Regions from separate parts of the Kitasatospora sp. cg17-2 genome, predicted to be linked through region 2. Evidence: riboswitches for the same ligand, from Rfam matches in the RefSeq annotation. Region 2 holds a riboswitch; each other region holds the start of a gene.

Evidence for each region. Region 2 has a riboswitch for cobalamin ahead of ACW14Y_RS25475 (ribonucleoside-diphosphate reductase subunit alpha). Riboswitches for the same ligand answer to the same signal wherever they lie in the genome.
Region 1: it holds a riboswitch for cobalamin, as region 2 does, so the genes downstream of both, nicT (Nickel transporter NicT) here and ACW14Y_RS25475 (ribonucleoside-diphosphate reductase subunit alpha) in region 2, are expected to answer to the same signal.
Region 3: it holds a riboswitch for cobalamin, as region 2 does, so the genes downstream of both, ACW14Y_RS35340 (CoA-acylating methylmalonate-semialdehyde dehydrogenase) here and ACW14Y_RS25475 (ribonucleoside-diphosphate reductase subunit alpha) in region 2, are expected to answer to the same signal.
Region 4: it holds a riboswitch for cobalamin, as region 2 does, so the genes downstream of both, ACW14Y_RS29530 (cobalamin biosynthesis protein) here and ACW14Y_RS25475 (ribonucleoside-diphosphate reductase subunit alpha) in region 2, are expected to answer to the same signal.

What each region holds. Positions count from the first base shown of each region.
Region 1 covers NZ_CM132923.1:2,578,831-2,582,008, forward strand. Annotated here, with positions in the region: gene ACW14Y_RS10185 (M24 family metallopeptidase) at 1-362, opposite strand, end outside; gene nicT (Nickel transporter NicT) at 429-1,598, opposite strand; cobalamin riboswitch at 1,631-1,823, opposite strand; partial or broken gene ACW14Y_RS10195 (ArsR/SmtB family transcription factor) at 1,907-2,242, shown strand; gene ACW14Y_RS10200 (Fpg/Nei family DNA glycosylase) at 2,364-3,178, opposite strand, start outside.
Region 2 covers NZ_CM132923.1:6,031,160-6,034,337, forward strand. Annotated here, with positions in the region: gene ACW14Y_RS25475 (ribonucleoside-diphosphate reductase subunit alpha) at 1-1,462, opposite strand, end outside; cobalamin riboswitch at 1,648-1,809, opposite strand; gene ACW14Y_RS25480 (GH12 family glycosyl hydrolase domain-containing protein) at 1,871-3,124, opposite strand.
Region 3 covers NZ_CM132923.1:8,412,390-8,415,567, forward strand. Annotated here, with positions in the region: gene ACW14Y_RS35330 (amidohydrolase) at 1-1,116, shown strand, start outside; cobalamin riboswitch at 1,249-1,439, shown strand; gene ACW14Y_RS35335 (hypothetical protein) at 1,409-1,609, opposite strand; gene ACW14Y_RS35340 (CoA-acylating methylmalonate-semialdehyde dehydrogenase) at 1,645-3,174, shown strand; gene ACW14Y_RS35345 (acyl-CoA dehydrogenase family protein) at 3,171-3,178, shown strand, end outside.
Region 4 covers NZ_CM132923.1:6,986,597-6,989,774, forward strand. Annotated here, with positions in the region: gene ACW14Y_RS29525 (cobyric acid synthase) at 1-493, opposite strand, end outside; gene ACW14Y_RS29530 (cobalamin biosynthesis protein) at 490-1,461, opposite strand; cobalamin riboswitch at 1,565-1,763, opposite strand; gene ACW14Y_RS29535 (helix-turn-helix domain-containing protein) at 2,038-2,784, shown strand; gene ACW14Y_RS29540 (alpha/beta hydrolase family protein) at 2,954-3,178, shown strand, end outside.

The sequences.
Region 1 (3,178 bases), 3.5 Mb from region 2:
TCGACCAGCCCGGCCACGGCCCGGTGCCGGGTGACCGTCAGGTCGTGCTCCTCCACCGCCAGCCCGGCCACCCGCAGCCCCGCCGCGGCACCGGCGGCGGCCAGCGCGGTGTCCGCCCCGGCCGCCACCTCCAGCCGGGTCACCTCGGGCGAGATCAGGTGCTCCCCGGTGTCGTCCGGCGGCAGGTCGTCGGGCAGTGCCAGCACCGCCCGGTCCCGGGTCAGCAGCAGGGTCGCCCCGCACGGCGGACACCCGGTGAGGTACCGCACGTTCGCCGCCCGGGTGATCAGCGCCGCGTCGGTCCCGGACGCACTGCAGTGCTCCCGCAACCGCTCCCGCCGGCCCGCGTACGCATCAGCCATGCGTCGAGCCTACGAACCCCGCCCCCGATCCGCCCGCCGAACGCCCCCACCCGGGCCCGGGCGGGACTACCCGGGGCCGCCGGCGGGGGTCTGGGCGGCGGCCTGGGTGGCGGTCGGGGCGGGGGCGGTGACCGGGGCGGCGGCCCACTTCTTCTCGACGCCGGCCAGGCGCCAGTAGGCGATGGCGGCGCCCCAGACCACGACGAACAGGCCGACGATGGCGTAGCCGACGTTGTCCAGGGTGATGTCCGCGATCCAGCCGGTCACCGGGTCGGTGAGGTCCAGCTTCTCGTGCAGGACGCCGACGAGTTCGATGGTCCCGATGATGAACGCCACCGCGATGGACAGACCGGTGATGGTCAGGTTGTAGTACACCTTGCGCACCGGGTTGGAGAACGCCCACTGGTAGGCGAAGTTCATGAAGGTGCCGTCCAGGGTGTCGAACAGGCTCATGCCGGCCGCGAACAGCAGCGGCAGGCAGACGATCGCGTACCAGGGCAGGCCGGAGGCCGCGCCGGAGCCCGCCATCACCATCAGGGTGACCTCGGTCGCGGTGTCGAAGCCCAGGCCGAGCACCATGCCGACCGGGAACATCTGGCCGGGACGGGTGATCGAGCGGGTGGCCCGGTTCAGCACCCGGGCCAGCAGACCGCGCGAGTTGAGGTGCTCCTCCAGCTCGGCCTCGTCGAACCGGCCCGCCCGCATCGAGCGGAAGACCTTGAGGATGCCGAACAGCGCGGCCAGGTTGAGCGCGCCGATCAGGTAGAGGAAGACCCCGGAGGCCGAGGTGCCGACCACGCCGAGCCACTGGTGGGTGGTGGACTCGTCGTCCATCAGGGTGCTGGCCAGCTGCGCGCCGCCCGCCACCAGGGCGGCCATCAGCACCACCATCGAGGAGTGCCCGAGCGCGAACCAGAAGCCGACCGAGACCGGCCGCTTGCCGTCCGCCATCAGCTTCCGGGTGGTGTTGTCGATCACCGCGATGTGGTCGGCGTCGAAGGCGTGCCGCATGCCGAGGGTGTACGCGGTGATGCCCAGGCCCACCCCGAAGACCTGGGTGCCCACCTCGTACTTCTCCGGCGCGACGAGGAAGATCAGCGTGCCGAAGGCCACCACGTGCATGGCCAGGATCACGCCCATCAGGCCGGCCGTCCGTACGGTGTCCTCCCGCCGCCATCGGAAGGTGGGCAGGGCGGTGGGCGCCGCCGGGGCGGCGACGGTTTCGGGCAGGGTCATCCTGGGATCACGCTCCAGCACCTCGTGGAAACACTTCGTGAGATGCCGCGGCCGGTCTCCTGGCTGACGGGGCTCCCGTACCCGCCTTCCCGAGCGCGCGAGGCGCCCAGTGGCGACGTGGGTACGGACACTTCCCCCCGATCACAGTGGCGAGGGCCGCTCCGGACTGGGACCCCTGAGGGTCCGTCACCGGTCTTCCCGAGCACCACGGCGGGCAACACCGTAGGCGGCGGGCGGTGACCCTTGCAAGGCTGCGCACCTGCGCAGGTGTCCAGGATCACAGCGTCCCGCCTGCGAGAATGGCCCGTATGCATCTCGTACCGGCCGACCGCGCGGGCCACCGCACCATCGACGGGCACCGGGTCTGCGAGGCCATCGCGGCGATCGGCGACACCGCCCGCGTCCGCTCCTGGGCCGAGCGCTTCTCGCTGCTCGCCGACCCCGGCCGTCTCGCCCTGCTGCTGGCGCTGCACCGCACCGGGCCGCTCGCCGTCTCCGACCTGGCGGTCGCCACCGGCATGCGCGACCCCGCCGTCTCCCAGGCCCTGCGGCTGCTGCGGACGGCCGGGGCGGTGACCGGCGAGAAGGAGGGACGTGTCGTGCGCTACCGGCTCGTGGACGCGGATCTGCGCCCCCTGCTGGACGCGTGCGCCGTCGACACCCCCGAGCACCACGAGCACGACGACCAGCACGAGCACGGCGAGCACCAGGGGCACCACGAGCACGACGCCGCGACCGGCTGACCCCGCCCGGCCAACGGCCCGGTCAGCGGCCCGGGGTACCGGCCGGCTGGCAGGACGGGCACCAGAACAGATTGCGGGAGGCGTGCTCCTCGGCCCGGACCTCGGTGGCGCAGACCAGGCACGGCATCCCGGCCCGCCGGTAGACGTACACCTCGCCGCCGTGGTCGTCGACCCGCGGCGGGCGGCCCATCGCCTCCGGGGTGTGCTCGGGGCGCACGGTGTCGATCCGGCCCGCGCCGACCCCCTCCCGCATCAGCGCGACCAGGTCGGCCCAGATCGCGTCCCACTCGGCCCGGAGCAGCTCGCGCCCCGCCCGGTGCGGATCGATGCCGTGCCGGAACAGCACCTCGGCGCGGTAGACGTTCCCCACCCCGGCCAGCACCTTCTGGTCCATCAGCAGGGCGGCGACCGTCGTCCGGCTGGCGGCCATCCGCCGCCAGGCGGCGTCCGGGTCCGCGTCGGCGCGCAGCGGGTCGGGGCCGAGCCTGGCCGCCACCGCGGCCTTCTCGGCGCCGGTGATCAGCGCGCAGGTGTTGGGGCCGCGCAGATCGGCGACGTGCTCGTCGTTCTCCAGCCGCAGCCGGACCAGGCCGACCGGCGGCGGCACCGGGCCGTCGCCGAGCGCGGCGAAGGTGAAGCCCCCGTACAGGCCGAGGTGGATGTGCACCCAGGCGTCCTCGCCGAAGCCGAGGAACAGGTGCTTGCCGACGGCCTCCGCCGCCTCCAGCTCCCGTCCGTCGATCAGCTCGGCGCCGTCCGCGAACCGCCCCTGCGGGCTGCTGGCCCGGACCGCCCGGCCGCCGAAGGCGCGGTGGTTCTCGGCGGCGAGACGGTGGA
Region 2 (3,178 bases):
GGAAGGTGACGGCGGTGCGCACGGTGGCGTCCAGCCGGTCCCAGTCCATCGCGTTCAGCAGGTCGGCGGCGGTGGCGCCGGCGGCGACGTGGGCACCGAGGTTGACCGAGCCGAGGTTGCAGACCGCGGTCTCGGAGTCGTCGGTGACCTCCAGGATCTCGGTGCAGAGGTTGGAGCTGTGCACCGTGCGGCCGGGCAGCGCGGTCTGGTTGGCGGCGCGGTTGGAGGCGTCCTTGAAGGTCATCCAGCCGTTGCCGGTCTGCGCCAGGGTGCGCATCATCCGGGCGTAGAGGGTCTGCGCGGGGATGGTGCGGACGGCCTTGCCGGCCAGCTCGGCCTTCAGGTACGCCTCGTCGAACTCGGCGCCCCACAGGTCGACCAGCTCGGGGACGTCGGCGGGGGAGAACAGCGACCAGTCGGCGTTGGCGTTGACCCGGCGCATGAACTCGTCCGGGATCCAGTGCGCCAGGTTCAGGTTGTGGGTGCGGCGCGCCTCCTCACCGGTGTTGTCGCGGAGCTCCAGGAACTCCTCGATGTCCGCGTGCCAGGTCTCCAGGTAGACGCAGGCCGCGCCCTTGCGGCGGCCGCCCTGGTTGACGGCGGCGACCGAGGAGTCGAGGGTGCGCAGGAACGGCACGATGCCGTTGGACTTGCCGTTGGTGCCGCGGATCAGCGAGCCGCGGGAGCGGATCCGGGAGTAGGACAGGCCGATGCCGCCGGCGTGCTTGGACAGCCGGGCGATCTGCGCGTAGCGGGAGTAGATCGAGTCCAGGTTGTCCAGCGGCGAGTCCAGCAGGTAGCAGCTGGACATCTGCGGGTGCCGGGTGCCGGAGTTGAAGAGGGTCGGCGAGGAGGTCAGGTACTCCAGCCGGCTCATCAGGCGGTACAGCTCGGCCACCTCGCGCACCGACTGCTCGGTGTCGCCGACCGCCAGGCCACAGGCGACACGGAGCAGGAAGTGCTGCGGGGTCTCGACGACCTTGCGGGTGATCGGGTGGCGCAGCAGGTAGCGGCTCTGGACGGTGCGCAGGCCGAAGTACTCGAAGCGGTCGTCGCCCTTGGCGTCGATCAGCGCGTCCAGGGTGGCGGTGTGCTTGGCGACGAAGGCGGCGGTGGTGTCACCGATCAGGCCCTCGGCGTGGCCGACGGCGATCGAGGTGGAGAACGAGACCACGCCCTGGGTCGCCGCCTCGTCGACGATCTCCAGCGCGAGCAGCCGGGCCGCGAGCTTCGAGTACTGCGGGTCCTCGGCGATCATCGACGCGGCGGCGTCGACGGCGAGTCCGCGCAGCTCGGCGAAGTCCGAGCCGGCGTGGCGGCCGCGGAGCGCGGCGGCGGCGACGTGACCGGGGTCCACCTGGGGGAGGTCGGCGCTGCGGTCGGTGAGGATGCGCAGGAGCGCACCGCCCGGGTCGGCGACCGTCGGGTCGACGGGGACGGAGCTGGAACCCTGGGCGGGCAGGACGACTGAGGCAGCGGTGGTCAAGGCGCTTCTCTCCTGGCGGCGGTCGACGGCGGTGGATCGGGGGCCGGGCCGTTCGGGGCAGGGGAGTACGCCGCGCGGACCCGTGGGCGCCGCTCGCGATTCGTCCCCGGCCCGCCCGCGAGGCCCGGAAATGGTGCTGGTGCGCATGGCCTCTGCGGGGAGGCGCCGGCACGCTGTCGGCAGGTACTCGGACTCGCGGGCCCCCTCGGGAGGAGGCCGCACACCGCTGCGGGGCAGTCCCGGATTCGCACCGGGTTCCCCTGCTTCGACAGCAGGAGTGAGCATACATCTAGTGGCGCTCGTCCGACGAAGCCCCACATGTAGTGTCGCGGCGCTGCGTGTCGCGGGTCGGGTGCGATAGGCTGCGGGGGCTTTCGGCGCCCCTCAGACCGGCCTGTGCCACTCCTGGGCGGGCTTGGCGGCGCACAGCCGCATCCGTACCTGGGAGCCGTTCCCGGTGCCCGTGGGGCCGGTCGCGGGGTTCTCCAGACACTTCCCGGAGTCCTCGTTCAGCAGCTGCCCGCCGTCGGTGGAGCGCCACCGCTGATCGGGCCGGCGGGTGCAGCCGGTGAGGACCGGGAACCCGATGTCGGGGTCCTCCAGACAGCGTCCGGCCTGGCCGACCGAGCCGTCCTCGCCCATGGTCCAGCTCTGCGCCGGGGAGCCGTCGCAGGTGGCGGCGCCGACCGCGGCCGGGTCGCCGGCCACCCGGCTGTCCAGGCAGTAGCCGGGCACCGCGGAGGTGATCGCGCCGCTGGGGCGGCCCGCGGCGACCTCGAACGAGAACGCGTCGGTGCCGAGGCCCGCGCCGCCCTCCCAGATCTCGAAGCCGGCCTGGACGGCGCACAGGTACGAGCCGGCCGGGACGTAGCCGCGCTGGACCGCGTCGCGGGTGAAGGCGCGCAGGTCGAGGTCGGTGACGACGTTGGTGGCGGAGGCCGCCTCGTAGGTGATCAGGGTGTGGCTGCTCTTCTTCGGCGCCTCGTACACCCGGTAGGCCTGGCCGCCGCTGCGCAGCTCGCCGGACTGCTTGCCGAACGGCGAGGTGCCGTTGCCGCGCAGCCAGATCATCACCTCGGCGCTCTCGGTGAAGGAGCAGCTGCCCCGGGTGGTGCTGTACCAGAGGTCGTAGGAGGCGTTCCAGACGCCGCCGTCGACCTGGGTGGTGCGCCAGGTGCTGGTGGCGTACCGCAGGTTGTCGACGGCGATGGGCAGCGGGCTGACGCCGTCGCTGCCGAGCGGGGTGCTGATGTGGGGGTAGGCGCCGGGGCCGCGGGCCGGGTCGGTGAGGTTGCCGCGGGCGACGGCGCTGCGGGTGACGGTGAAGGCGGCGCCGTCGTTGCCGCCGTGCACGCACAGGCCGCCGGTGGCGTTCCACTCGTTGGGGTTGATGACGTAGCGCCCGGAGTCCACCGGCTGCGAGGGGTAGCGGTTCTGCGCGGTGGAGCACAGCTCGCCGGGCTCGGCCGAGCTCAGCGGCGGTGGGGGCGGCGGCGGGGCGACGGCGGCGGTCGAGGGGGCGCTCTCGCGCGGGATCAGCACGGCGCACAGGCAGAGCACCAGGAGGGCGGTGGGCGCGAGCCACCACCAGGCGCGCGGCCGGGGACGCCCGGGGCCGGGCAGGAACGGGCGGAGCATGCTCTTCGCCTCCCAACGGGGTACTGGTGTTCGGTGTGCGGGCCGGCCGGTGCC
Region 3 (3,178 bases), 2.4 Mb from region 2:
GCCGACGGCACCCCGAGCGGAGTGCTCCAGGAGGGTGCCACCGGCCTGGTCGCCCGGCTGGTGCCGCCGGTCACCGCCGCCGACCGGCTGGAGGGGCTGCTGCGGGCGCAGCGGCTGCTGCACTCGCTCGGCATCACCGGCTGGCAGGACGCGCTGCTCGGGGAGTTCAACGGCCAGCCGGACCCGTCCGACGCCTATCTGACCGCCGCGCGTTCCGGCGCGCTGACCGCGCGGGTGAACGGCGCGCTCTGGTGGGAGCGCGAGCGGGGCGCCGAGCAGATCGCCGAACTCGTCGAGCGCCGGGCCGGGTCGGCCCACGGCCGGTTCCGGGCCGGGTCGGTGAAGATCATGCAGGACGGCATCGCGGAGAACTTCACCGCCGCGATGACCAGCCCCTACCTGGACGGCTGCGGCTGCGCCACCGCCAACTCCGGCCTCAGCTTCGTCGATCCGCTCGCCCTGCGCGAGTACGTGACCGCGCTCGACGCGCTCGACTTCCAGGTGCACTTCCACGCGCTCGGCGACCGGGCGGTGCGCGAGGCGCTGGACGCCGTCGAGGCCGCCCGAACCGCCAACGGCCGGCGCGCCACCCGCCACCACCTGGCCCACCTCCAGGTGGTCCACCCGGACGACCTGCCCCGGTTCGCCCGGCTCGGCGCGATCGCCAACATCCAGCCGCTGTGGGCGGCGCACGAGCCGCAGATGGACGAGCTGACCATCCCCTTCCTCGGCCCGGAGCGCGCCTCCTGGCAGTACCCGTTCGGCGCGCTGCTGCGGGCCGGGGCCACCCTGGCGGCGGGCAGCGACTGGCCGGTGAGCAGCCCGGACCCGCTGGCCGGACTGCACGTCGCGGTCAACCGGCGGGAGCCGGAGGCCGAGGACGACCGGGTGTTCCTGCCCGAGCAGCGGCTCGACCTGGCCTCCGCGATCGCCGCCTACACGGCCGGTACCGCCCATGTGAACGGTTTCGACGACGCCGGGGTGCTCGCGCCCGGCCTGCTGGCCGACCTGGTCGTCCTGGACCGCGACATCCTCACCGGCCCGCCCGAGGAGATCGCGTCGGCCCGGGTGCTGCGCACCTACGTCGGCGGCGAGCTGGTCCACGCCGCCGAATGAAGACGCTTCCTGATGAGGCTGTCTGACGTTGCGTCGACTGCCGTCCGGGCCCCGGGGTGCTCCCCGGGGCCCGGCGCGTTCCCGGTGGTGCGTGCTCCGACGCGCCCGAACGGCGAGGGGCTCTGGACTTACTAGGACGTCCAACTATATGGTCGGAACAGGTCCGCGGTGTCAGGGAAGCCGGTGTGAGTCCGGCACGGTCCCGCCACTGTGACCGGGGAGTTCGTCCTCGCAGGAGTTCGGCCACTGGCAGCCAGCCGGGAAGGCCCGGGGGCGCGCGTCGATCCGGGAGTCAGGATACCGGCCGCGGACGGTCCGTGTTTTCCACGAGGATGGAGACGACACGCATGAATCCGGGCTGCTCCCGTTCCATCGCCCCCGGCTCTGCCGTGCCGACGAGCCCCGGGGTGAACCCGCGCTGACGGTTCGTCAGCCGCCGCCGTCCTGCCGCCGGGCGCACCACCGTGCGCCCGCGCACCGGCGCGGCCTCCATTCCTCCTCTCCCCATCCTGACGAGAGAAGGAATCAATGCTCCCCGACCCGACCGCCCCCGAGTCGATCGTCCCCGAACTGACCCATTTCGTCGGCGGCAAGCGCACCGCCGGGACGTCCGGCCGCTTCGGCGACGTCCACGACCCCAACACCGGGCGCGTCCAGGCCCGGGTGCCGCTGGCGAGCCGCGCCGAGGTCGAGGCCGTGATCGCCGACGCGGCGCAGGCCCAGCCCGCGTGGGCGGCCTGGAACCCGCAGCGCCGGGCCCGGGTGCTGCTGCGCTTCCTCCAACTCGTCGAGCAGGAGCGGGACTCCCTCGCCCGGCTGCTCTCCGCCGAGCACGGCAAGACCGTCGCCGACGCCCACGGCGACCTCCAGCGCGGCCTGGAGGTGGTCGAGTTCGCGGCCGGGATCCCGCACCTGCTCAAGGGCGAGTTCACCGACAACGCCGGCACCGGTATCGACGTGTACTCGATGCGCCAGCCGCTCGGCGTGGTCGCCGGCATCACCCCGTTCAACTTCCCGGCGATGATCCCGCTCTGGAAGGCCGCGCCCGCGCTGGCCTGCGGCAACGCCTTCGTCCTCAAGCCCTCCGAGCGCGACCCCTCGGTGCCGCTGCGGCTGGCCGAACTGTTCCTGGAGGCCGGACTGCCGCCCGGCGTGCTGAACGTGGTGAACGGCGGCAAGGAGGCCGTCGACACCCTGCTGGAGGACCCCCGGGTGCAGGCGGTCGGCTTCGTCGGCTCCACCCCGATCGCCCAGTACGTCTACGCGACCGCGGCCGCCCACGGCAAGCGCGCCCAGTGCTTCGGCGGCGCCAAGAACCACATGATCGTGATGCCCGACGCCGACCTCGACCAGGCGGCGGACGCACTGGTCGGCGCCGGCTACGGCTCGGCCGGCGAGCGCTGCATGGCGATCTCGGTGGCCGTCCCGGTCGGTGAGGAGACCGCCGACGCGCTGGTGGCCAAGCTGGTCGAGCGGATCGGCGCGCTGAAGGTCGGCCGCTCGGACGACCCCTCCTCGGACTTCGGGCCGCTGGTCGGCCGGGACGCGCTGGAGCGGGTCCGCGGCTACCTGGACCTCGGGGTCGAGGAGGGCGCCGAACTCGTCGTCGACGGGCGCGACTTCCGGCTGGAGGGCCACGAGGAGGGCTTCTTCCTCGGCCCCTCGCTGTTCGACCGGGTGACGCCGGGGATGCGGATCCACCGCGAGGAGATCTTCGGCCCGGTGCTGAGCGTGGTCCGCGCGGCCGACTACGAGGAGGCCCTGCGCCTGCCCAGCGAGCACGAGTTCGGCAACGGCGTGGCCATCTACACCCGCGACGGAGACACCGCCCGCGACTTCACCCGCCGGGTCAACACCGGCATGGTCGGCGTCAATGTGCCGATCCCGGTGCCGATCGCCTACCACACCTTCGGCGGCTGGAAGCGCTCCGGCTTCGGCGACCTCAACCAGCACGGCCCGGACTCGATCCGCTTCTACACCCGCACCCGCACGGTGACCTCGCGCTGGCCCTCCGGGGTCAAGGAAGGCGCCAGCTTCACCATGCCGACGATGGGATGATCGC
Region 4 (3,178 bases), 960 kb from region 2:
CCCCGACCACGACGACCGGCAGTCCGGCCGCGGTGGCCAGGCCCATGTTGGCGATGTCCCGGTCCCGCAGGTTGATCTCGGCGGGCGAGCCCGCGCCCTCGCAGACCACCACGTCGAAGCGGGCGCGCAGGTCCGCCAGGCACTCCAGGGCCCGTTCCAGCAGCAGCGGCTTGCGCTCGCGGTAGTCCAGCGCGCCGACCTCGGCGACCGGGCGGCCCAGCAGCACCACCTGGCTGCGGCCGTCCGCGCCGGGCTTGAGCAGCACCGGGTTCATCGCCGCCTCCGGCTCGACCCGGGCGGCCTGCGCCTGCATCGCCTGGGCGCGGCCGATCTCGGCGCCGTCGGCGGTGACGAAGGAGTTCAGCGACATGTTCTGCGCCTTGAACGGCGCGACCGCGACCCCCTGGCGCGCCAGCCAGCGGCAGATGCCCGCCGTGACCACGCTCTTGCCGGCGTCCGAGGTCGTCCCGGCGACCAGCAGTGCCTTGCTCATGCCCGGTTCCTCCGCTTCCCGATCAGTACCGCCCGCAGCAGCAGGTGCCCGGCGACCGTCGTACCCAGGGCCAGCGCGCCCACCCGTCGCGAGAGCACGCAGGCCCGCTCGATGTCGTCCACCCCGACCGGCCGCAGTCCCTCGCCCAGCACCGGCCGGTGCTCGGTGCGTTCGCCGTACTGGAGCGTCCCGCCCAGCCGGACGCCGACCGCGCCGGCGAAGGCCGACTCGGCCTGGCCGGCGTTGGGGCTGGGGTGCGCGGAGCCGTCCCGCCGCCAGACCCGCCAGGCGGTGCGCGGCTCGGGGGCGGCGGCCACCGTCAGCAGCGCGGTCAGCCGGGCGCCCGGCCAGCCCGCCACGTCGTCCAGCCGGGCCGAGGCCCAGCCGAACCGGGCGTAGCGCGGCGAGCGGTGACCGACCATCGCGTCCAGGGTGTTCACCGCACGGAACGCCAGCAGCCCCGGGGTGCCGGCCAGACCGCCCCAGACCAGGGCGTTGACCACGGCGTCGGCGGTGTTCTCGGCCACCGACTCGACCACCGCGCGGGCGATCTGCTGCTCGTCCAGGGCGCTCGGGTCGCGTCCGCACAGGTGCGGCAGCCGTTCCCGGGCGGCCGTCAGGTCACCGGCCGTCAGCGCGCGGCCGACAGTGCGGGCCTCCCGGGTCAGCGAGGTGCCGCCGAGCACCGTCCAGGTCGCGGCGGCGGCGAGCGCGGCCCGGCCGAGCGGACGGCGGCCGAGCAGCCGGTCGGCGGCCACCGCGCCGGCCGCGACGGTGCCCACGCACAGCGCGGTGAAGGCGGTGCCGGCCGCGCGGTCGTCGCGCCACAGCAGCCGCTCCAGCCGGCCGGCGGCGCCGCCGAAGCCGGCCACCGGGTGGCCGCGGCGCGGATCGCCGAACCGGGCGTCGGCCAGGTACCCGGCGACGGCGCCCGCGCCGAACGCGGCGGCCCGGGTCAGCGGGCGCAAGGGAAGGCGGGTGGCGTGGTCGGCGGAGTGCTCGGCGGGACGTCCCGGCCCGGCGGGGCAGCCTGCATCGCGTGCGTGTCCTCACTCAGGGTCCGCGCCCTGGATCGACGTACCGGGGGTGAGAGTCTCCTGGCTCCCGGGTCGGACGCGCTCCCGGGCCTTCCGGCGGCCGCGAACGGCCCTCCGTGGCTTACCTCCGGTCGTGCTCCCCGGTGACAGTGGCGGGACCGCGCCGGACTCGCACCGGCTTCCTCTGCTTGCCTCCGTAATGGCTGAAGGATCCCATCACGGGCCCGAAGGGGGAGTCAACCGAGGTCGCGGAGGGGTTGGTCACACGCCGGAGCCCTGCCGGAGCCCTGCCGGCACCCGCCCCGGCAGCCGTCCGGCCGCCCGCCCCGGCACCCGTCCCGTGCCCGCCCCCGCCGCCCGCGTTCCCCGTCGCTACCTCCGAGCCCGCCCGCCGCCGGACCGCGCCCCGCTGTGCGATCCTCCACCCCCGCCGGGCGGCGCGCCCGGCCCGCTTCGTGCGTTCGTCGGCTGGGGCACCACCCGGCGCCGCGCCTACCGTCGGGACCCATGCGACCCCAGCGCCCCCACCTCTTCGCCCGCCCGGCCCGGTCGGCCCCGCCCGCCCCGCCGCCCCCGGTACCGTTCTCGCCCGCCGCCGTCCGCGCCCACCGCGCCGCCCTCGGCCTGACCCCGGAACAGGTCGCCGAGGGCATGGCCGCGCACGGCGTCCGGCTGCTCCCGGCCCACGTCCTCGGCTGGGAGAACGGCGGGCCGCCCCCCGGCGAGGAGGAGTTCCTGGCGCTGGCCCGGGCGCTGTGGTGCCCGCCCGAGCGGCTGATGGGCGTGCGCCCGGCGAGCCTGCGGGACTTCCGGCTCGCCCGCGAGCTGAGCCCGGACGGCGCGGCCCGCCGGATCGGCGTCCCCGCCGAGGAGTACCGGCACGCCGAGGCCACCGGTCAGTGGGACGGCGACGCCGGGCCGACGGCCGCGCTCGCGCACGTGCTGGGCCTGACCCTCCGGGAGCTGGTCGCCGCCACCGGCCGCCGGGAGGAGCTGGACCGGCGGCTGCGGCGCTGCGTCGAGGGCCGCTGGCAGGCGCAGGCCGGCGCGATCGTCCGGATCGTGCCGGTGGACCGGGCGGACCTCGACGCCGTGCTGCCCGTGCTCCAGGAGGAGCGGCAGGTGCCCGCGCACTGGGGGTCCGGCGGCTGGGGCCCCGCCGAGGGGGCGGCCGCGCCGTCCGACGCGACGGTCCCGCCGGCCGGGCGCTTCTGGGAGCTGCTCGCCCGACGGGAGCCCGCGATCCCCGTGTGAGGACCCGTCCGTTCTGGCAGTCTCGTTCCGACGGACCCGGTGCGACCTTCCTCACGGGGCAACCCGTACGGCCGTGTCCTGCTGGCCCGGCCGGGTCCCGGCCAGTGGACTGGGCTGTGACGTGGGTCCGGACACCGGTCGGCCCAGAACCGAGCAGCGGGGAGCGAGTATGCGTTGGGGAATCGCGGCCACCGTGGCGGCCGCCGCGGTCGGCACCGGGGCGGCCGTCCTGGTGATCGGCCGCCGGGCCTCGGAGCGGATGGTCCGCCCGGCCGGGGCCGCCCGGGAGCGGACCGGTCCGGTCGTGGTGCAGAGCCTGGGCGCCGGGCGGATCACCTTCACCCGGAGCGCGGCGAGCGAGCGCCCCGGCCGCTGGGCCGTCGAGTGGGGCGAG